DNA from 2 places in the Arthrobacter sp. StoSoilB13 genome. Region 1 is predicted to be linked to the other one. Evidence: predicted binding sites of a transcription regulator. Region 1 holds the regulator's gene; the other holds the start of a gene.
The links. Region 1 encodes HrcA, which represses chaperone genes, less so after heat shock. Its sites were predicted from a motif close to TTNGCACTCGNNNNNNNCGAGTGCNAA; they were not measured.
Positions count from the first base shown of each region.

Region 2: a site for HrcA is predicted at 2,945-2,971, ahead of groL (chaperonin GroEL). Genes of this name have one in related genera too.

Region 1 is NZ_AP024647.1:920,562-929,850, forward strand. It holds gene LDP01_RS04340 (PhoH family protein) at 1-373, opposite strand, end outside; gene LDP01_RS23635 (GerMN domain-containing protein) at 732-1,250, shown strand; gene LDP01_RS23640 (hypothetical protein) at 1,274-1,672, shown strand; gene LDP01_RS04350 (16S rRNA (uracil(1498)-N(3))-methyltransferase) at 1,715-2,488, opposite strand; gene dnaJ (molecular chaperone DnaJ) at 2,491-3,618, opposite strand; gene hrcA (heat-inducible transcriptional repressor HrcA) at 3,670-4,677, opposite strand; gene LDP01_RS04365 (DUF3097 domain-containing protein) at 4,856-5,719, shown strand; gene LDP01_RS04370 (DUF4870 domain-containing protein) at 5,856-6,269, shown strand; partial or broken gene hemW (radical SAM family heme chaperone HemW) at 6,300-7,530, opposite strand; partial or broken gene lepA (translation elongation factor 4) at 7,531-9,289, opposite strand, start outside.
Region 2 is NZ_AP024648.1:578,863-592,851, reverse strand. It holds gene LDP01_RS15020 (ribonuclease HI family protein) at 1-902, opposite strand, end outside; gene groL (chaperonin GroEL) at 1,100-2,725, opposite strand; gene LDP01_RS15010 (cold-shock protein) at 3,039-3,242, opposite strand; gene LDP01_RS15005 (LytR C-terminal domain-containing protein) at 3,432-4,052, opposite strand; gene LDP01_RS15000 (DUF3263 domain-containing protein) at 4,101-4,436, opposite strand; gene LDP01_RS14995 (uracil-DNA glycosylase) at 4,545-5,312, shown strand; gene LDP01_RS14990 (siderophore-interacting protein) at 5,365-6,204, shown strand; gene LDP01_RS14985 (threonine/serine exporter family protein) at 6,201-7,688, opposite strand; gene LDP01_RS14980 (peptidoglycan bridge formation glycyltransferase FemA/FemB family protein) at 7,716-9,029, opposite strand; gene LDP01_RS14975 (lipid II:glycine glycyltransferase FemX) at 9,136-10,224, opposite strand; gene LDP01_RS14970 (ABC transporter permease) at 10,347-10,823, opposite strand; gene LDP01_RS14965 (ABC transporter ATP-binding protein/permease) at 10,879-12,324, opposite strand; gene LDP01_RS14960 (efflux RND transporter periplasmic adaptor subunit) at 12,327-12,614, opposite strand; gene LDP01_RS14955 (peptidoglycan-binding domain-containing protein) at 12,700-13,467, opposite strand; gene LDP01_RS14950 (hypothetical protein) at 13,467-13,989, opposite strand, start outside.

The DNA of each region.
Region 1 (9,289 bases):
TAAGGACATCCACGGGATTCTGGACTGACTGTGTCCTCAGGAGGGAAACGAGCTGCTGGAGGACATCAGGGGTAACGACGGTTCCCCTGGCAACCAGTCCGCGGACCTCCTCAAGGAGGCGCATGATGCGCGGAATGACCGTGGATGGACCGGACATGGACAATTCATTGCCGCGAACGTGGAAATTGACGTCCGGGAACTGCTCCTCGATGTAGCGCAAGGCTTCGTCATGGCTGCCCAATGAGTGAACCATCTGATCGGAGTTGTCGAACGTGACGATTTCCGTGCGCGTGCCCGGTAAGGTGTGCGGGAACTCGGTGGTGGCTGGGTTCCCGTTTCCGGTCCGCAACCGCCCATTCAGGGATTCACTCATAGTGGTGGCCGTGCGGCCTCTTCTCCTCCGGTCGGAATACAGTTGGTCCATCGTTTCGACAACGGGACTGGCTGAACCGCCAGGCCATATGCCGGAATGCCTTCAATCCTACGCCAGCCCGGAACGACAAGGGCGTACCCGCGGGCTTCGTCCACCTTGCACGGGCCGCGGGGGGGGACGACTTTTTGTCTCAACTCGGCATCAAGCGGGTATCAATCCTGTTTCAGTTGCCGCCAGTGCCCGCAAACCCGGCCAGCCGCCGTCGACGATATGCCAAGCTGGCAGAGCGGGTAGTCAGACTACGCCCGTTCGAGGCGTCGGCGACAACCACCGGCCGCAAAGGCAAGGAATCCCCATCGTGCAGTCAGTAAGCCATCAGCCCGGCGGGCGAAAGCGGAAAAAGTCCGCCGTCGCCGCGCCTGCGATGCTTGCTGTCCTTTTGCTGACCGGCTGTATCGCCAACGGTGGACCCACCCAAGCTACCTCCAGCGCGCCGCCCGTCAGCGTCCAGGAAGCTCCGGCCAGCAATGCTCCCCTGGAGACCACCCAGGCGTCCACCAAGATCCCGGTCTACTGGATTGGACGGAGTAAGGAAGACGTCTACCTGTACCGCGAATTCAGGGACATTTCCGGCGACGGAAACCCCGTCACCACAGCTCTGCGGATCATGATGGCCGAAAAGCCGTTGGACCACGACTTCTTCACACCCTGGCAGGACCCAGGCAGCCTGGCAACCTCCATTTCGGGCAAGAACGTGATCACGGTTGATATCTCGCGGGACGCCTTCAATTCCAACCTTGATGCAGGTATGGCGCAACGGGCTGTACAGCAGCTGGTCTACACGGCCACCGCAGCGGCGTCGTCGTCGGGGCCCTGATCAATTCAGGGCAGCAAATCCAGGTGGTCATTCTGGTCGAGGGCCACACGGATTTCATGGCGTTCGGCCAGGTGCGGCTCGGTCAACCGATGGCCAGGGACGCTTCCTTGGTTGCGCCACTGTGGATTATCGATCCGCAGGAGGACACCTCGCTGCCCGCCGGCGCCGTTAAGTTCAATGGCCGCAGCACCGACAGCTCCAAGCCGGTCAGCTGGCAGATTCTCCGGGACAACGGCAGCGGTGAGAAAACCAGCCTGTTGACCGGCCAGACAAAAGCCACCGGCGAGCCGGGACAATTCGGTGTGTTCTCCTTCAGCGCAACCCTGAAACCAGGGAAATACGAATTACGCGTGACCCAGGTTCAGGACTCCGGGCAAGCAGACACATCCACCACGGATACGCGTCTTTTCAGCGTCGGCTAGAGCCAGCGTCCCCAGGGTAGTTCCCCTGCCAGCCCACACCACCTACCAGCGGCCCAGGACGTCGGAGGCGAGTACGACGGCGGCGGGTCCCGCCGTCGATGACCTCAGGACGTGGTGGCCCAAGAGAGCCGTGACCGCCCCGGCGTCGCTGAGGCGCGTCACCTCGCGCGGCGAGATGCCACCTTCCGGCCCCACGATCAAGAGGACTTCACGCGGCGACCCCAGCCCGCCGCCTTCAGCCACGAGCGGCGCTTCAAGGACGGTCCGCAAAGGGTTCTTGGCGTCCTCGTGAAGGATCACAGCCAGGTCTGCGGCAGCAACAGCCTTTGCCAGCGCCGCGGAATCCAGGATGGGACGTACCTCGGGTATCCATGCCCTGCGGGCCTGCTTGGCCGCGGCAGTGACCACAGACTGCCACTTGGCGTGGGCCTTTGCAGCGCGATCCCCCTTCCAGCGGACAATGGATCGCTCGGCCTGCCAAGGGATCACGGCATCAATGCCCAGTTCGGTGGCCGTTTCAATAGCCAACTCGTCACGGTCACCCTTGGCCAATGCCTGGACAAGCACCAAACGCACATCCGGCTGGTCCTCGAAAATCACACTGGATGCCATGACGGACAAACTTCCAGGGCCGGTCTCTGCCACCGTGCCTGTCAGGCGGGCTCCTGCGCCATCGGCAATGTCCACGGCCTCACCGACGGTGAGGCGCTTCACCGTCACGGCATGCCGGGCTTCCGCACCGTCGATGACGAACAACGCGCCCGGCTCAACACCGTCCAGGCTCCCGGCAGGCGTGAAGAAAACGGGGTTGCTCACCGCTACAGGTTACCGAGCTTGTCCCGCAGCTTGGCGAACATGCCGCCGCTGGCCACGAGTTTGCCTTCGCTGAACTGCTCGCCCCGCAACTTGGCAAGCTGCTGCAGAAGCTCTTCCTGTGCCGGATCCAGCTTGACCGGCGTCTCAACGTGCAGGTGCACCTTGAGATCGCCGCGACCGTAGCCCCTGAGGTGGGTAACACCCAAACCGCGAAGCGTGATGACCTCGCCGGACTGGGTGCCGGCCTTGACGTCGATCTCCTGGGGCCCGTCAAAGGTTTCCAGGCTCAGTTCCGTACCCAAAGCAGCGGCCGTCATCGGAACGCTCAGTGTTGCGTGCAGATCGTCGCCTTCACGGATATAGGTGGAGTCACTGTTGACGCGGATCTCTACGTAGAGGTCGCCGGCAGGTCCGCCTGCCGGTCCTGCTTCGCCCTGGCCGGAGAGCTGGATCCGCGTACCCGTGGCAACACCGGCAGGTACCTTGATGGTGAGGGACCGGCGGCTACGGATGCGGCCCTGGCCGTTGCACTCATTGCAGGGATCCTTGATGACGGTACCGAAGCCTTCGCAGGAACCACAGGGGGCCGTGGTCATGACCTGGCCCAGGATGGATCGAACGGCCCTCTGGACCTGGCCACTGCCGCCACAAATGTCACAACGCTCCGGGTGGGTGCCCGGCCGGCAGCAGCTGCCATCACACGTGGGGCAAACCACTGCCGTATCAACTTCGAGCTTCTTGTTGACACCGAACACGGCGTCTTTGAGGTCGATGCGGACGCTGATGAGTGCATCCTGGCCCCGACGCACACGGGAGGCTGGTCCCGCTTGTCCGCCGGCACCGCCGAAGAAGGTGTCGAAGATGTCCTGGAAGGCAAAGCCTTGGCCTGAGTAGCCGCCGCCAAAGCCGTTGTCAGTGCCATTCTCGTTTCCGGTGGCATCGTAGACGCGGCGCTTCTGGGGGTCGGACAGCACTTCGTAAGCATGCGTCACGGCTTTGAACTGCTCCGCGACATCCTCCCCGGGGTTGACGTCCGGGTGAAGCTTTCGCGCCAACTTGCGGTACGCCTTTTTGATCTCTTCCCCGGTGGCTTCCGGTGAGACTCCCAAAACGTCATAGTGGCTGCTCAAAGTCGGTATCTCTTCCTTGTTGTAAAACGGTTCTTACCTCGGGGGCCGGCGTCAGCCGCCGAGAATGCGGGAAAGGTAGCGGGCCACGGCGCGCACGGCAGCCATGGTGGTGGGATAGTCCATCCGGGTTGGTCCAAGGATTCCGACCTTGGCTCCGGAGCCGTACCCCGTTGCCACGACCGAGGCCTCGGCCAGGCCATCGTAAGGATTCTCGCGACCGATGCTGACTGTCACGCCGCGGGGATCATCCCCCATATCGGACAACAACCGGAGCATGACAACTTGTTCCTCAAGAGCTTCCAGCACTGGCCCGATACTCAACGGGAAATCCACATTGGAGCGGGCAAGGTTGGCTGTTCCGGCCATGACGATGCGCTCTTCACGGCTGGTGTCGCTCAAAGCCTGGAGACCATGGGCAAGATGCTGCGCGAGTGCGCGAAGGTCCGGCGGGCACAGCGCCACGACGGATGGCAGCACCTGCGACAGCAGCGCCAGCTGGGTTCCCGCGATGCTGCCAAGGAACCGGGAGCGCAGGGCCATCAAGGCCTCGTTGCTGACATCGGAGCCAGCCTCGATGACCTTCTGGCCAACGCTTCCTGTATCTGCGATGAGTACCACCAGCACCTGCTTGGGCGCCAGGAGGACAAATTCAACGTGACGGACAAGTGCGCGGTTGGAGTGCGGGTACTGTACGACGGCGACCTGGTTGGTCAGTTGCGACAGCAGCCTGACGGTGCGCTCAAGGATGTCATCGAGGTCGTCCGGCCCTTCCAGCAGCGAGTGGATGGCTCGACGCTCCGCGGCGGACAACGGCTTGACCTGCGAGATCCTGTCCACGAACAGCCGATAGCCCTTGTCCGTTGGGATCCGGCCGGCACTGGTGTGCGGCGCCGCGATCAGGCCCTCTTCTTCAAGTACGGCCATGTCGTTTCGGATGGTGGCGCTTGAAACGCCGAGATGGTGCCGCTCCACAAGTGCCTTGGATCCAACCGGCTCACGGGAATGCACATAATCCTCAACAATTGCGCGCAGTACTTCAAGCTTGCGTGGCTCACTCATTGCAACACCTCCTGACGACTGTCCCGGCCTGTGTAGGACCGATAGCTTTTCGGACCAATACTTAGCACTCAACATGCCCAAGTGCTAACAAGTCTAGTATGAGCCAGCACGTTGCTAGCATTGAAACCGCCCGCGGGAGTTATTCCCAGCACAACCAGCACAAAGGGGTATGAAGTCCTTGGCTTTCGATACGTGGGGCCCGCAGGATCTGTCCGCTCCTGCCAAACGCCAGCTCCCCGAGGTAGCCGTCCAGCGCGGGATGGTCCTTGAAGACGTCCAGTCCGGCTGGGTGGGCGAAGTCACCCGCGTGGAGAAATCGGGGGGAATGCACATCGTCTCCCTTGAGGACCGGCGTGGTAAAACCAAGTCCTTCCAGCTCGGATTCGGTTTCCTGCTTGAAGGACAGGCCATCCGCCTCATGCCGCCGGCGACAAAGGCTCCTGGTTCGACTCCTGGTTCATCTCTGCAGCCGGGTCGAACGGCATCCGGGTCCGTCAGGGTCCTGGGCCAGCGTGCCCAGGTGGCCAAGGCGAGCCGTATTTGGGTGGAAGGCAAGCACGACGCCGAACTGGTGGAGAAAGTCTGGGGCGATGATCTCCGCATTGAGGGCATCGTCGTAGAGCCGCTGCACGGCGTGGACGATCTCAAGTCAGCGATCGCAGAGTTCTCCCCTGGGCCCGGCCGCAGGCTTGGGATCCTGGTAGACCATCTGGTAGCGGGCTCAAAGGAATCACGCATCGCCGCAGAAGCCATGACGGTGCCCGGAGCCGCCGGAAACGTGCTGATCGTGGGCCATCCGTACGTAGACGTCTGGCAAGCGATCCGGCCAAAAGTGTTGGGTATTGAGCGGTGGCCGGACGTTCCACGAGGCACTGACTGGAAGACCGGAATATTGACCGCTTTCGGTTGGCCGCACGAAACCGCCGAAGACATTGGACTCGGCTGGCAGCGCCTGCTTGGTGCGGTCCGCACCTACGCCGATCTGGAAGCCTCGCTGCTGGGAAGGGTGGAGGAAGTCATCGATTTCCTCACCACTGCCTGACGGTCTTGTCCTGAATTTACGTTTCCTGAACGCACTTTTCCCGGGGACGTAACGGGGCGTTGGTCCCGGGATGACCCGGAACCCAGTATTCTGGGACAGCAACACTGCAGCATCTTTACAGCAAAGGGAAGACACCGTGGCAGAGAACGCTCCTGAAGAACCGGGCAGCGCCGCAGGCCAGCCCCAGTACCATGGCGCGCCCGCAAACGCACTCCCACTGACGGCAAGCGAAGACCGCCAGTGGGCCACCCTTGCGCACTTCGGGGGAATTCTGGGATGCCTGCCCTCCCTGCTGATCTATCTGATCTTCCGTGATCGCGGGCCGTTTACGGCGCAGGAATCCAAGGAAGCCCTGAACTTCACGCTCCCTCCGACCCTCGCAGCAGTCCTGGCGAATATCCTTGTTCTGCTTCCAGTGGTGGGCAATATCTTTGCAGTCATCGCCACGGGCATCTGGGTAGCACTTACGTGCTTCTCAGTCTCGGCTGGTATTCGTGTCAACCACGGGCAGCCCCACCGCTACAAGCTCAACCTGCGCTGGATTAAGTAGTCCCGGGCCTCCGCAGGATTCTTCCGACGGTTAGTCCGGCAGAATCCTGCGCACCACGGCGTCCGCCAGTAGCCGGCCTTTGAGCGTAAGAACCAGGCGACCCTTGAAGGCCGCAACCGGGTCCACCAGCTCTTCAGCGATAAGTCCCGCCATCGCATGGCGGCCAACTTTGTCCAACGCATCCACCGCTAGCCCTGTACCGAGCCGCGCCTCAAGCATGATGCGCTCGACTTCCCGGGTGTCGGCGTCGAGGGTTTCCCTGCCGGCTGCCGGCGAGTCTCCTGCAGCCAGCCTGTTGGCATAAGCCGTGGGGTGCTTAACGTTCCACCAGCGGACACCGCCCACGTGGGAGTGGGCGCCGGGACCAATACCCCACCAGTCATCGCCCCGCCAATAGGCAAGGTTGTGGCGGCAGGCTTGTTCATGCGTTTTCGACCAATTGCTGACCTCATACCACGTCAGGGCCGGCTTCGGAGATCAATTTGTCAGCGAGCTCATATTTGGCGGCGTGGTCGTCGTCGTCGATTCCGGGGACTTCGCCGCGGCGGATTTGGGCCGCCAGCTTTGTGCCGTCTTCGACGATCAGGGCATACGCGCTGATGTGATCGGGTTCGTAGGAGAGGGCAGTCTCAAGGGACAGTTGCCAATCCGCCATCGACTCTCCCGGCGTGCCGTAGATGAGGTCAAGGCTAACGGCCAGGCCAGCCTCGCGCGCCCACTGGACCACCAGCGGAACACGGCTGGGCGTATGGGTGCGATCCAGCACTTTGAGCACGTGCGGCACCGCGGACTGCATGCCGAAGGAGACGCGCGTAAAGCCGGCATCAGCGAGCACCTTGAGTGATTCCGGCGTCACGGAGTCGGGGTTGGCTTCGGTGGTCACCTCTGCGCCCGGCTCAAGTCCCCAATGCCCGACGGCGGCGCGCAGGATATGTGCCAAGTCCTCGGCAGGGAGCAACGTGGGTGTTCCCCCGCCGAAGAATACGGTGCTCAGGGGCCGCTCCGGCAAGCCGGAAGCATTCAGGGCCGTTGCCGCGAAGTCCAGCTCGGTGACGGCCGTTTGGGCATAAGCATCCTGCGACGCCCCACCGCCGAGCTCCGTGGCCGTATAGGTATTGAAGTCGCAATAGCCGCACCGCACCGCGCAGAACGGGATATGCACATACAGCCCGAACTTGCGGTGCTCGACGCCGGTCAGCACCTGCGGAGGCAACAAGCCATCCGCAGGTGCCGGGTCGCCCAAAGGAAGGACGCTGGGCATCTACTTCTTGGCCTTGTCCTTGGACTCGTCGGTGGTCAGCGCGGCAATGAAAGCCTCCTGGGGCACTTCAACCCGGCCCACCATCTTCATGCGCTTCTTGCCTTCCTTCTGCTTCTCAAGCAGCTTGCGCTTACGGGTGATGTCACCGCCGTAGCACTTGGCAAGAACGTCCTTGCGGATGGCCCGAATGCTTTCCCGGGCAATGATGCGCGATCCGATGGCAGCCTGGATGGGCACCTCGAACTGCTGACGCGGGATGAGTTCGCGCAGCTTGCCGGTCATCATCACACCGTAGGCGTAGGCCTTGTCACGGTGGGTGATGGCACTGAAAGCATCCACTTGCTCGCCCTGGAGAAGGATGTCCACCTTCACAAGGTCCGCGACCTGTTCGCCGTCGGCCTTCCAGTCCAGTGATGCGTAACCGCGTGTCTTGGACTTCAGGAGGTCGAAGAAGTCGAAGACGATTTCGGCCAGCGGGATCCAGTAGCGCAGCTCCACGCGGTCTTCGGACAAGTAGTCCATGCCACGCATCTGGCCACGGCGGCTCTGGCAGAGCTCCATGATGGATCCCACGAACTCGTTGGGCGCCAGGATCGTAGCGGACACCATGGGCTCGCGGACTTCTGCGATCTTGCCTGTGGGATATTCGCTGGGGTTGGTCACGTGGACCACCTTCTTGTCCTCCAGCGTGACCTCGTACTCAACGTTGGGAGCTGTGGAGATGAGGTCCAGGTTGTACTCGCGCTCAAGGCGCTCACGGGTGATTTCGAGGTGCAGCAAACCCAGGAAGCCAACGCGGAAGCCAAAGCCCAGGGCGGCGGACGTCTCGGGCTCGTAGACCAGGGCGGCGTCGTTAAGCATCAGTTTCTCGAGGGCATCGCGGAGAACAGGGTAGTCAGTTCCATCGAGCGGGTACAGACCCGAGAACACCATCGGCTTGGCGTCGGCGTAGCCGCTGAGCGACTCCGATGCCGGCTTGGCGAGGTTGGTTACGGTATCGCCCACCTTGGACTGGCGAACATCCTTCACACCGGTGATGAGGTAACCCACTTCACCGACTCCGAGGCCCCTTGGACGGTGTAGGCTCCGGGGAACTCACACCGATCTCCAGGAGCTCGTGCGTGGCCCGTGTTGACATCATCTGGATGCGTTCCCGCGGATGCAGCATGCCATCCACAACGCGGACGTAGGTGACCACGCCACGATAGGTGTCATAGACGGAGTCGAAGATCATGGCACGTGCCGGTGCGTCGGGATTGCCGACGGGGGCAGGGAGGTCGCGGACGATCTTGTCCAGCAACGCTTCCACGCCTACACCGGTCTTACCCGAAACCTTCAGGACATCTTCCGGGTCTCCGCCAATAAGGTTGGCCAGTTCTGCCGCATACTTTTCAGGCTGGGCAGCCGGAAGGTCGATCTTGTTCAGCACGGGGATGATGGTGAGGTTGTTCTCCATCGCCAGGTAGAGGTTGGCAAGCGTCTGGGCTTCGATGCCCTGCGCTGCATCAACCAGCAGCACGGCGCCTTCACAGGCTGCCAGGGAGCGCGATACCTCATAGGTGAAGTCGACGTGGCCAGGAGTATCGATCATGTTGAGGGCATAGCTGGTGCCATCGAGTTCCCATGGCATACGTACTGCCTGGGACTTGATGGTGATGCCGCGCTCACGTTCGATGTCCATACGGTCCAGATACTGGGCCTTCATGTCGCGCTGTTGAACGACGCCGGTGTACTGCAGCATGCGGTCGGCCAGGGTGGA
Region 2 (13,989 bases), on a different replicon from region 1:
CTAAGAACTTCCAGTTCAATCGGTTCGCCGGGGTCCTCCTCGAGGGCGACCATCATGGCGTCCCGGGTCCAGAAGCGACCGGAGCTGCCAATCTCGGCAAAGTCGGGATGAAGCAATACTCCAATCCTGCCGATGTCAGTCCTCACATCGGGGCGCAGGAGTTCGCGCTCCAGGGCAACCACGACTTCCTCCGCGGGCAATTCCCGCGCGGACGCATCCTCGTCCAGTTCACTGAAAAGATCCGGCTGGCCGAAGATACCCGACTCCCCAAACAGGGTGGGTTCCGAGTGGGATTGGAATCCGCGCCCGGCTCTGGCCGGCGGAACTGGAGTGGTCGTGGGAACGGCCCCTGCTGTGCGTACGGATCCGGCTGTAGGAACCGCCCCGGTGCCAGCGGCCGCTGCGGCAGGAACAGGTTCGGCCGAGACTTGGTGTGAGCCCGTAAACCCCGGTCCGATAGGAGCTGCCGTGCCCTGCTGGAAGGCGGTGGCTACGGCGCGTGCGCGCTCGTCTGCTGCCTCGTTGAGGTCATGTCCGGCGTGACCCTTGACCCATTCAAACGTGTATTTGCGCCCGACGATTGCTTGGTCGATGTCCTTGAGGAGGTCAACGTTCAGCACGGGCTTTCCGTCAGCCTTCCGCCAGCCCTTCCGCTTCCACCCGGGCATCCACTTGGTGATGCAGTTGATGACGTACTGGCTGTCGCAAAGGATCAGCAGTTCTTCCTGCGGTATGTGGGCCGTGGAACGGAACAGGTCCAGGACAGCCATGAGCTCGCCCATGTTGTTGGTGCCGTGTGGCCAACCTCCGGCGCGCCAACAGGAATCGTCAACGTACCAGGCCCAACCGGCCGGCCCGGGATTGCCGAGGGCAGAGCCATCGGCGGCAGCAATAATCGTCATGCCTTCAATCCTGCCAGACCGCACAGACACTGAAAGCGTGCTAGCACCCAACCCAGTAGCAGCAGATGCCCTTTTGAGCGCTGAAAAGGGCATCTGCTGCTATCTACTTGGGCGCGGACGCAAACGACGGCGGCCCCCTCCAAATGGTGAGGACCGCCGTCGTTTGCTCTAAAGCGTGACGCTACAGCTTAGGAGGCTTAGAAGCCGCCCATGCCGCCCATGTCGTCGCCACCGGCAGCCGGAGCGTTCTTCTCAGGCTTGTCGGCAACTACAGCTTCGGTGGTCAGGAACAGACCAGCGATGGAAGCAGCGTTCTGGAGAGCCGAGCGGGTGACCTTTACGGGGTCGTTGACGCCAGCAGCCAGCAGGTCTTCGTAGACACCCGTGGCAGCGTTCAGGCCGTGGCCGGAAGGCAGGCCGCGAACCTTGTCTGCAACAACGCCCGGCTCGAGGCCGGCGTTGAAGGCGATCTGCTTCAGCGGAGCATCGATGGCAACCTTGACGATGTTGGCACCGGTTGCTTCGTCACCCTGGAGGGTGAGGTTGGCGAATGCCTTGGCGCCAGCCTGGATGAGGGCAACGCCACCACCGGCAACGATGCCTTCTTCAACAGCAGCCTTGGCGTTGCGGACAGCGTCCTCAATGCGGTGCTTGCGTTCCTTGAGCTCAACCTCGGTTGCGGCACCGGCCTTGATGACTGCAACGCCGCCGGCCAGCTTGGCCAGGCGTTCCTGCAGCTTCTCGCGGTCGTAGTCGGAATCGGAGTTCTCGATTTCGGCGCGGATCTGGGCAACGCGGCCTGCGATCTGGTCGGCGTCGCCGGCACCTTCAACGATGGTGGTCTCGTCCTTGGTAACGACAACCTTGCGGGCGGTACCGAGGAGATCCAGTCCGGCGTTCTCCAGCTTGAGGCCGACCTCTTCCGAGATGACCTGGCCACCGGTGAGGATCGCGATGTCGGCGAGCTGTGCCTTGCGGCGGTCACCGAAGCCCGGAGCCTTGACGGCAACAGACTTGAAGGTGCCACGGATCTTGTTGACGATCAGGGTGGCCAGGGCCTCGCCCTCGATGTCTTCAGCGATGATCAGCAGCGGCTTGTTGGACTGCATGACCTTCTCCAGGACCGTGACAAGTTCCTTCACGTTGGAGATCTTGGAGTTCACGATCAGGATGTACGGGTCTTCGAGGACCGTTTCCTGGCGCTCAGCGTCGGTGACGAAGTAAGCGGAGATGTAACCCTTGTCGAAGCGCATGCCTTCGGTGAGTTCGAGCTCCAGGCCGAAGGTGTTGGACTCTTCGACCGTGATGACGCCTTCCTTGCCCACCTTGTCCAGGGCCTCGGCAATGAGGCTGCCGATTTCCGGGTCGCCGGCGGAGATGGAAGCCGTAGCTGCGATCTCTTCCTTGGTCTCGATCTCCTTGGCGGAGGCGAGCAGCTCGGTGATGACGGCCTCGACGGCCTTCTCGATGCCGCGCTTCAGGGACAGGGGGTCGGCGCCGGCGGCAACGTTGCGCAGGCCTTCCTTGACCAGTGCCTGGGCGAGAACCGTAGCGGTGGTGGTACCGTCGCCAGCGACGTCATCCGTTTTCTTGGCAACTTCCTTGACCAGCTCAGCACCGATCTTCTCGTAAGGATCGTCCAGCTCGATCTCCTTGGCGATGGAAACACCATCGTTGGTGATCGTGGGGGCGCCCCACTTCTTTTCGAGGACGACGTTGCGTCCACGCGGGCCGAGGGTGACCTTGACGGCGTCGGCGAGGATGTTCAGGCCCCGCTCGAGGCCGCGGCGTGCCTCTTCATCAAATGCAATGATCTTGGCCATAACGGCGGTAGTCCTTTCGGGACAGTCGTTAAGAAGGAACCTGTCAGATAGGGTGCCCGCGACGGACGGTCCTTTGCTTGCGGCCTCTGTATGCCCCGCGCTCCGGACCTCACCCCACCAAGGTGTTTCTTGATCCTCCTGACGTTCCGGGAGCCATCTGCTGCCGGCGTAAACCGGGCCGCAGTTAGCAGTCGAAGCGTAGGAGTGCTAAATCAATAATTAGCACTCGACCGGGGAGAGTGCAAGCAGAAGCGCCACTTTGCGCTATAAACAAAGGGGTTTCAGCCGTTAGCTGACGCGACGGCCGAGGGGACTATGCAACGCGGACACTTTCGGCCTGCGGACCCTTCTGGCCTTCGCCTAATTCGAACTCCACCCGCTGGCCTTCCTCAAGAGCGCGGAAGCCTTCCATCTGAATCGCGGACCAGTGCACGAAGACGTCGTCGCCGGAGTCATCCACAGTGATGAATCCATACCCTTTTTCGGCATTGAACCATTTGACGGTTCCCAAAGCCATGATGCCCACACTTTCACAGTAGCCAAGACCGGTTGCCGGGATCTCCGGACCGGAATCAATCCACTGTAACCACAGTCACTCGCCGCGCGCTGCTGCGGAGGGGTCCACCATGACTTTTGTTATTGAGGCTTAACCGAGTTGCCACTTTCGAGGCTGGAACCCCGGGAAAATGCTCGAAGATCGGCGGAACTACTGGTAGCCAGGTCCCACAACAACAACCAGCGGCTGCTGGATTTCAGGAGATTCAACAACGGCGGAAATACCCAGGAGCTTGCCCAGCGCTTCTGCGTTCGCCTTCTGGCCGGGAACGTTGTAGAAGACCACGGAAGACTGTTGCGGCAGGCCTCCCCAGTTCCCCACAGTTCCCAGCGTCCAGCCATCGCCTTGGACCAGCCCTGCGACTCGGCTCGCAAGCCCGGCCGTAGCCGTGCCGTTGTAGACGGCAACTGCAACGGTTTTGTCCACCGGTGCAGCAGAAGGAGTTGCCGAGGCTTCGCCGGAAGGTGTGGTGCCCGGGCTCGGCTCACCGGAAGCGATGGGCGCGTTGCTTGATTCGGTAGGTGCAGCCGAAGGGGAAGTTTCACTCTGCTGGGGCGCCGGCGTCGAAACGCTTGCGGACGCACCGGGGGCAACCAGGCCAAGCCGCGGAAGTATAAGGAAAGCGACGAGTCCCAGCACCAGTGCGACGGCTCCGACGGTCAAGACCGGCCACAAATTGGGGCGGGCTGTCTCTTGGGCGTCACGGTGAACACCCTGCCGGGAGCTGTTCTGTGGGACCCGGTCGAATTCATCCTTGGCAAATTTGGTCATGGTGAAGCCTTGTCCTTGCTGGTTGCTGCTGACTATCAGCCGGGCGATTTACGCGTCGGACCCCAGGCGGCGCGCTGTCCGCGCACGTTGGCGCGACGTACGTAGTCTACGCAATCTCTTCACAAGCATGGGATCGTGGGCCAACGCATCTTCGGTATCGATAAGTGCGTTCAGGATCTGGTAGTAGTGGGTGGCGGAGAGATTGAAGAGCTCACGGATCGCCTGTTCCTTGGCGCCGGCGTACTTCCACCATTGCCGCTCCAAGGCCAACATTTGCTGATCACGGTCACTTAAAGGTGAGTCGCTGCGGGTCTCTGCCGCCAGGTCTTCAAGTGCCAAACCGGTAGACTGCGGCGCCATTGGTTCCGGTGCTGGTTCTGCCACGGCACACTCCTTGACGCTGGTTGGGGGAAAATGTCCTACACCCATGTTACGGGCGAATAACAACGCTGTCATTCGCACCGCCGATGCCATGGAGGGGACAATGACAGGGTGACTGGCGAGGATGCACTGTTTGACCTGGAACCTGCCGGCGTTGCCGATCCGGGCTTCGACGAGCTTGTTGACCGACCCCTGGAAGAGCTGATGGCCGCGGATTGGGCGGACGCCTTGCGACCCGTGGAAGGCCAACTCCGTGAAGCTTTGGCCTTTGTTGCGGGTCAGGCTGCCCAAGGGATCCAAGTCCTACCCCCGGCTACCAACCTGCTCCGGGCTTTCTGCCGACCACTGGCCGACGTCAAAGTACTCATCCTTGGCCAGGACCCGTACCCAACCCCGGGACACGCCGTCGGGCTTTCCTTTGCCGTCTCGCGGCATACGCGGCCGATCCCCCGGAGCCTGGCAAATATCTATCGTGAACTCCACGACGACCTTGGGCTCCCGCCGCGCATCCATGGCGACCTCACAGCCTGGACGGACCAAGGCGTCTTGCTGCTGAACCGCGTCCTTAGCGTCGCAGCGGGAAACGCCGGCTCACACCGCGGCAAAGGCTGGGAGGCAATCACGACGGCGGCCGTCAGGGCGGTAGCCCATCGCACCGACGGCGCGGGACGCCGTAGTCCGCTGGTAGCGATTCTGTGGGGGAAGGACGCCGAAGCGGTCATGCCGCTGCTGGATGGCACACCGGCAATCACGTCAGTGCACCCGAGTCCCCTCTCAGCATCCCGTGGTTTCTTTGGTTCCAAGCCCTTCAGCCGCACCAACCAACTGTTGAGGGAACAGGGCGCAGAGCCCGTCAATTGGGAACTACCCATCTTGTAACCTTCGACTCATACGCAGGTGGCACCCAACGAATTAGCTTAGGCTTGCCTACATGGCTGCTCTCCCCGTTACCTCGTCCGCCACCCGGAACACGCGTCCGCAGGTTAACCTGACCGTCCTGCGCAAAGAATGGCTCTCACCCCACATGGTGCGGATCGTCGCCGGCGGCCCAGGGTTCAGCGACTACGCGAACAACGAATACGTGGACCGATACGTCAAGATAGTTTTTCCGCAGCCCGGCGTTGATTACCAGCTTCCGCTGGACCTGTGGGGCATCCGCGAGTCAATGCCACGTGAGCAATGGCCGCACACCCGGACGTACACCATCCGCTGGGTGAACCTTGAAGAACGCGAACTGGCGATTGACTTCGTAGTCCATGGCGACGAGGGCCTGGCAGGGCCTTGGGCGGCGGCAGCAGAACCCGGAGACTCCCTGATTTTTACCGGCCCCGGCGGCGGCTACAACCCCGCGCCCGACGCCGATTGGCACCTCTTCGCCGGCGATGACGCCGCGATTCCAGCCATCGCAGCCTGCATAGAGGCCCTCGCCCCGGAAGCCCGCGGATATGCGTTCCTTGAGGTGGACAGCGCCGAGGACATCCTGCCTATCGCCGCTCCTGCCGGCCTGGAACTCCGATGGCTCCAGCGCAACGGAGTGCCCGCCGGATCAAGCGAGGTGTTGCTGGACGCGCTTCGCGAAATCCAGTGGCTGCCCGGCCGCGTAGATGTCTTTGCGCATGGCGAAAGGGGCTACATGAAGGGCCTGCGGCAGATCTTCTTCACCCAGCGCGGCCTGGAGCGTTCGCAGGTTTCACTCTCCGGCTACTGGGCACAGGGCCGGGTAGAGGAAGTGTTCCAGGCAGAGAAGAAGCTCCCCGTAGGACAGATCTAGCGGCGCCGTACCCTGCGGCGCTCGTTGCTGGATAGTCCCTTCGTAAGCGGCCGCGCCAGGTTATCGCCCAGCACGATGCCTGCTGCCACTCCCAGGACAATCGCGCCTGCGTTCAACATGCCCCCCGCGCCCTGCAGAATGTCCGCTTCCTCGATGGTCAATACATACATCGAACGGAATATGGTCAGGCCGGGCAGCAGAATCAGCGCGGCCGGAACAGCCACCACAAGTTGGGGAGCACCAAGTTTCAGCGCCACTACCCGAGCCAGCAGGCCGATAGCCACAGCCGAAACTGCCGGCGACAAGCGGTCGCCAAACCCGGCCGTAGTAGCCCCCCACAAGACGAAAAAGCCAACCAGGCCGACTGCCGCCGTCGGGAGTAACAAACGCATCTGTGTTTGTTCGGTGACCCCAATAGCTACCACCGCGATCGCGATCAGGATGGCTTGGCCCCACAAAGGATACGCGTCCGGGAATGTTTTGGTGACGTCCAGGACTTCGCTGCCCATGAGGGTCCCCACCACAACCGCGACGGCGATGCCGGCGACGATCGCGCCGAAGGTGAGCAACGTGGAGAGGAATCGTCCGGCGGCCGTGACGGGGAAGCCGTTGATGGCGTCCTGAACGGAAGACACCAGCCTGCCTGTGGGAAGCAACAACAGGATCCCGCCCGCAACCACAATGGACGGAGCGATGTCCGCGCCAGCCCAACGCAGCATGAGGGCGATAAATGTAACCAGGAACGAGCACGACAGGGTGATGAAGAAGTCCGGGGTGCGCCACCGGCTCAATTGACGCGCAACCAGGCTGATGAGCAAGTTGGAGCCAAATGCCAGGGCTGAAGCGCCCGGACCGCCGCCCAGTACGCCCACGAACACCGCGGCGAACACAGCGAAGGCAACGGTTACCATCCAGCGAGGGAAGGGCTTGGCGCTCCGGACGATGTCGTTGAGTCGACGGACTGCCTCGTCGCGGCCAACGCCTCCGGCCACGATGTCCGTGACCAGTTGATGCACTTGGGCCAGGCCGGCGTAGTTGTTGGTCCACGAGCGCACCACGCGCAACAACGTGATGGGGGTCTGGTCCTTCGGTGCATAGTTGATGGCCACCGACTGGTTGGTGATGTCCACTTCAACGTTCTTCAAGCCAAGAGCGGCAGTCACGGCAATCATGCTCGTCTCAACTTCAAGGGCACCTGCGCCGTAGCGGAACATGACTTCGGCCAGATGCAGGGCGAAGTCGATGGTCTTGCGCGCTGAAGCGTCGACGCCGACAACCTGGATAGTTGGGTTGGCGTACGGACTTCCCGCGAGCCGGTCCACGATGTTCATGGGGGCTGTGGGCGGACTATCGCCTTGCACCAAGCGCATCAGCATGCGTTTGGCATTGGCGTTCTGCCGGATTTGCGATGGCCGCATCGGCTGGGTCTTGGGCAAGCCGTCAGTGTGAGGCCTGCCGCCGGAGCCCTCAGGGCGTTCAGTCACGCAGTGTTCCTCCCTTGGCTTCGTTGATTAGTTCTTCCCCCGAAATTTCCTCAGCAGGTTTCCGGGCTCCGGCAATTTTGCCAGTACCGTCTTGGCGGCAGCTGCAAGCTTCCTGACCGCCTGGTAAGCAGTGAAGACCGGCAGATTCACCGGTGCAACGAAGTCGCCCACCAGTTGGACCACTTCGCCGCCGAAGCCCTTCTTGAATTCGTAGCCGCCGTGACCGGTTTCATCCTGGCCCTGAATGCCGAACGTGCCATAGAAGTTGTAGCGCGAGTAGCCGTTGTTCAGCGCGTGCAGCATCATGCCCCAGTAGAGCGACGTTGCCCCGTTGAAGTAGATGTAGTCCTGGACAGTGCCGCCGATCACGCACACGATTTCATCGCCGGAGCATGCGAAGTGGATTGCCGCAACCGTAGCCACGCCGACCGAGTCGGGGAAGCGTTCGATGTCCTTCAGGCTCCGCTCGTAGCTGTCCACGAGATCCTGGACAACCTTGACGCGGTTGGCCTTCTTCTTGCTCCCGGTTTCCTCGACCTCTCGTTTGAGGTCCGCGAGGGTCTTGGCTTCGGCATCCAGGCGCTCGGTGATGGACGCCCGGTATTCGGGGATATTGATCTTGGCCATCATGAGCTTGGTGAACTCATCCGAGGTATTGCGGAGCAGTCCTTCGTAGTATTCACGCTCGCGGTAGGTGAAGCCCTTTTCGTCGCCGGCCGTGCTCAGCGCGTTGTAGAAGTCGTCCAGCGTTTCCAGCGTGGCCTGCTCCAGGTAAACGCCGTTCTTTTCGGCCTTCCGAATGGCCTTGCGCGTGCGGTAATTCATGCCCATGATGAGCTCTTCGGAATCGGCGATCCCATCCAGCTTCTTGACGAACATCCAATTGATGTTCGCGAAATTCATGTCAAAGCCCTGGTGCTTGAAGCCCAACCCTGCCAGTTCCTTCAGCAGTGGACGGTTGTCCTCAACCTCCGGGTGCTCCGCCCCGTCCTCGTCGCGGGCGATGTACTTGACGTTTGGCGAGATCCGCAGCTCAGCAGCCTTCTTGGAGGCCGCATGCTTTTTCAACTGCTCGACGACGAACCGCACCGTTTCGGCGTCGTTGTAGTCCAGCAGTGGTCCCTTTGCGCAGTCGCAGACCTTGTAGCCAAAACGGTTGGCTGTGTAGACGAGCTTTCCGGCGGCAATCAGGCTGCCGCCGCGGGTTACGCCAAAGAGCTCCACTTCCTGGCCGCGGGCACGCTGGAACCGCGCCAGGTCTACGGACTGGATGAAGCTGCCTTGCGGGTGTCCCTTTGCGAATGTCTCGAAATCAGCGTCATTGAGAATCACGAATTCCATGCCGGTTCCAGCCTCAATCGGAGTCAAAGAAATTACCTCACCTAGATAGATTTGCACCCGTTGGTGGCCGGGGCGGGCCTGAAGTGTGTTGGGTTGGTGCCGGTTCTTAGTAGAACTGTCCGCCGGTGCGCATGGTTTCCAGCCGGCGGAAGACGCGTTCGGCACCCTTGAGCCAGAGCTTATGCCGGATTCGTCCGAGGACGAGGTCGTAGCAGCCTACGAAGTCCGTAACGGTCTTGGTGAAACTCGTCTTGAACAAGCCCATGCCAAATAGTGGGTGGGTCTTGTCCTTGATCCGGGCGGCAGGTGGCGTGCCGCAGAAATCGTACTCAACGCAGCCCAGATCCTGCATCCGCTGGATAGCTGCCCACTGGACCAAATGCGAATCACCGTATTGCTTGCGGTTCTGCGTGGAGCCGCCATCCTTGTAGGTTGCCTTGGAGCCATAGTTGATAACGAAAGCACCGACGCTGGGTGCACCGTCCTCATGGACAAAGAAGAAGTGCCCCTGCCCGCGGCTGCAGAATTCGTGCCAGAAACGGGAGTAGTACTCATAACTCCGCAACGGCATGGCACCCTTGGCGTTCACGGTGTCTTGCATCAGTGCGTAGAGCTTGCGGTAGGTCTCCTCGCCAGGCTCAGCTGGGAGAACTTCGCATCCTTCACGTTCTGCCCTGCGGACGGCGTTGCGTGCCCGCGATGAAATGCTCCGCAACACTTCGTTGGCAGGGGCCGAAATATCCAGCAGCGCTGTTGAGTCGTTGGATTGAATATTTGGCGCCTTAACCAAGCCCACGGCTTTCAGCTGAGCCGCCACCTCAGGCGAGTCCACGACGTCGGGCTCGATCTTGATGGTGAAGACGTTCATCTTCTGTTCACGGGCCAGCGCAGCGATTGCGGTCAGCATGGGGTTGATGTCATCCACAGAGGCGGCGTCCGGGCCCTTGATCAGGTACCACAGGCGGCCCAGGACAGGGAACTTCTTCTCAAGAAGCAAGTTGTAGCTGGAGTATTCGGAGGTCTCCAGAACCAAGCGGCGGACCAACCAGCCGTTGCCATCCTTGACTGCCGCATAGGCGTCCGACTGCAGCATGTTGCCGCCATTGGGGTTGGCTGTGACGTGCTTGTCCCAGTTATCGATTTCCTCGGCGGTGGCAAAGCGGGCGGTAAATTCTCGCAAGGTGGCCGTGTCCAATCTCAGGGGTTTGGTGCAGTGTTCAAATCGGTGCTCAGAAGCAAGTGCGCATGCGGACATGCAGCCCCAAGTCTATCGGGCGTAGGAAAATAGCTTGACTCTCCGTGAGTTGCCCGTTCGAGCTAGGCGCGAATTGCCTGCGCCGGATCCGCTCTGGACGCCGCAATAGCCGGATACACCGCAGAAAGAACACCGGTAGCTGCGCCGGCAGCGATCCCAGTCCACACTGATTCAGGTCCCAGCACCGGCGTCCACTCCTGGCTCAGGCAAAAGGCCAGGACGCCGAGCACCCCCACCGCTCCCCCCGCCAGGCCCCCACCCAATCCCACCAGCAAGCCCTCAAGGATAAACATCCGGGCAATGCTGGCGCGACTCGTACCGAGGGCTCTACGGAGAGCGATCTCCGATCTTCGTGTTTGCACGGTCAAATACATGGATGTAGCAGCGCTCAGGCAGGCAAGAGCGAGCAACACCCAGGAGATGACACTGATCAATACGCCCAAATCATTGTTCACACCTCTTCGGAGCGAGCGAAGGTCGGCCACGGTGTTTACTGTGAAGTGCTCGGGATGGGCGGCGTCGAGGGCTAAAGGAATCACGTCGGCCAGTGGCGCTGGAAACCCAGGGAGGGTGCGGACCACAAATACCGGGTTATCAGAAGCAGTGGACGGGTAGGGCCCCGATCCCCAGGATGATGCTGTCTGCCAGAACAGGGTTCCTTCCGGTCTGGCTGAGTATGCCTACGACGGGAACCGGCTGCCCACCGATCCAAATTTTCTGGCCTGGGCCCGCAGAAGGTATCCCCAAACGCGTGGCCGTGTCCTGTCCCACTATTGCCACTGGCTTTCCATAGGACTCGTCCAGAAGAGACAGCGCAGAGGCCGGTTCAACTACGGCCTCGCTAAGTTCCAGAAACGTGGAATCCACGGCCAAGAGGGATCCCGCGAAGTCGTCCTCTTGGATGCCTGTATTTGGCCGAAAGCGTGTGGGTCGGAATTCGGAAGTCGCCATCTCAACGCGCAAACCAACCGCAACGACTCCATGAAGGGCCGCTATTTTGTTCTGCTGATCCCGCAAACCTGCGAGGTCAGGGTTTCCGGGTTGAACCCCCGAGGGACTCCTCGAGGCTTGCAGTTCATCCAATGCGGCTTCGGCCAAGCGCTCGGAAACCTGCGCGGAGGCGCTTTGGCTAAGTCCAACCGAGGCAACCAGTCCACCGGATCCCAGCATGAACGCCAGAATGAGCAGGAGTGCCTTACCTGTCCTGGAGGTAAGGGACGCCAAGGCATCATAGATGTCGTCCGCCAATAGATTGAGCCGTCGCCCAAGAGGCGCAGCGGCGAGAATTTCAGCTGAATCCGGGCGTCCACCCCTGGCCTCATGATGGGCCGAGCCTTGCGAACTCTGTGCATCGGGCGTTTCCAACCGTCCGTCGTTGATGACGATCTGCCGGTCTGCCGCGGCGGCGACGATCGGATCATGCGTTATGACGACGACGGTCACGCCCGTCTGATTCAAGGCTTTGAGATCCGCGATGACACTCTGCGTATTGCCACTGTCCAGGTTTCCAGTCGGCTCGTCTGCAAACAGGATCCCGGGCCTGGTCGCGAGGGCCCGCGCCAAGGCAAGACGTTGCCTTTCCCCTCCAGAGAGGTTCTTGCCGGGCACGTCCGTCCTGTGCAGCAACCCAACCCGACGCAGGGCCTCCGTCACCTGCAACTCCCGCTCCACGTGGCGGACACCTTGAACACGGAGGCCGAGCGCCGCATTCCGTGCTGACGATTCATCCAACATCACATGCGAGGCTTGGAAGACAAATCCAAACATCCGCGATCGCAACACGTCGCGCTGTTTCTCCGCCATCAGTGACACATCGGCACCGTTGATGAAGTACGTGCCCTCTGACGCGCGGTCCAACAGCCCAAGAATGTTCAGGAGTGTTGACTTGCCGGAGCCTGAGGGGCCGATGATCGCAACAAACTCACCCTCACCAATCTCAAGATTGACATCTTGAAGGGCAGCGGTGGGTACATCGGCTCCGCCATAGGAGCGCCCGATGCGTTCCAAGCGGAGCAGGGGAATCCCGCCGGGCGTTGGCATGTTCACGATACGTCGACGGCGGTTCCAGGCTCGAGGTCCGATGTCTCGGCCAAAGCAGCCCAGCCATCGCGCTGCCCCGTCACTGTCACGTCAATTCTCTCCACCGATGCGCCCTCACCAGTGTCCTTTTTCGAACTCGGCACCATCACGTACGTCCCGGTGTCGTCCTGTTTGATGGCGGTCAGGGGAACTGCCAAGGTCTCCTGGACCGGCTCCTTCACGTTGATAGAGACAGGCTGACCGGGTTTTGGCTTGTTGGGGTCCTCGGGAATAGAGGCGATGATGTCCATTCCGGGAAGCGTCCCCTTTTCCGCATTGCCTTGGTCGAAAACCCCGATGCTCTGAATGACGCCCTGAGCGTTGTAACCACTGGCTTCAAGCGCGACGGCCCTGGCCAGCTTTGAGAGCTTCAGCCTGGGTAATGGACGCCCGTCCCACCACCACGTCCGGGGCAGTTTGCACTGTTGCTACCAAGAGATTGTCCGTCAGCACGGCTCCTGAAGCAGCAATGCTCGTCACCGAGCCCTCATCACCAGGAATTTGAACAAACTCCCTCCACCGGACCATGGTCTTCTTGTCGTCGGATTTTGGTGCTGGCTGATCAACGTCACGGTACAGAGCCGCCACGGATTCCTGGGTGTACTTATCAAATACTCCGGTCATGCTGGGCAGATACCCCATGGATTGAAGCCACTTTTGCAACGCGGAAACGTCTTGACCGTTGTCACCATCTTTGAGGTCGCGATACAGGGGGACGGACGTTGAGATAACAATAAGAGGGCGCCCGGACACAGTCGCAACGATCGTGCCGGGCTTTAGCGTGTCACCAACGGCAACCAGCATGCTCGTGATGACGGCGCGTTCAGTCCCTGAAGGTACTGATGCTGCGATGCCCGTCGACGTTCCCGGAGTCATGCTCCCGGGGACGACCAGTGTGCTCGCCAAAGCCCTGCGCTCCACCGTGGCGGTCACCTGGACTGGAATGTTGATGGAGTCGAGGGCTGCAGACTGGGGTGACTTTATGTAACCTCCGGCAAGGAAGGCACCTGCCATTCCTGCCATGACTACGACCAGGAAGCCAATGATCCGCCGGAATCGAGGAACCCGCGGCACCTTGACTACCGCGTCCTGCTGCATCGGCATCAAGCGCCGCCCTTGCCGTGTTGCCGCAAAATCGTCCTGGCTTTTGCCAGAGCCTCGGTTTTGTCAACGGCGAGCCTGTTCATGGCGGCTTGGTTGGCGGCGATCAGGGCAGATTGATACTGCGCCCGGATATCCGAGATGCGCTGCATTACCTTCGTTTCCTGCTTGCAGCCCGCGTCTTGTACAGCTGTCCTGATTTCGCCTTGCTTGTCCGAAGGGTATGAAGGAACCCAGGCATCGGGTGAATCCTGCCGCATTGAAATTCCGGCTTCTTTGAGGCAAGCAATCCAGTCATCGCGTGCTTTGCCCCACTCAGGATCCCGCTCAGATAATGCATTCGAGTCGTTGCTAATGTTCGTCAGCAATGAGTCCTGACCCGCGATTCTGCTACGGAAAGGAGGTATCTGACTGGACATAGTGGCATTATCGCATTCAAAGTACTTCTTCACATTTGCGTCTGCTGATTCCCTCGTTTTGGAATCGTAAATGCCCGCTATGGTACGGATGATCGGCTTGTCATAC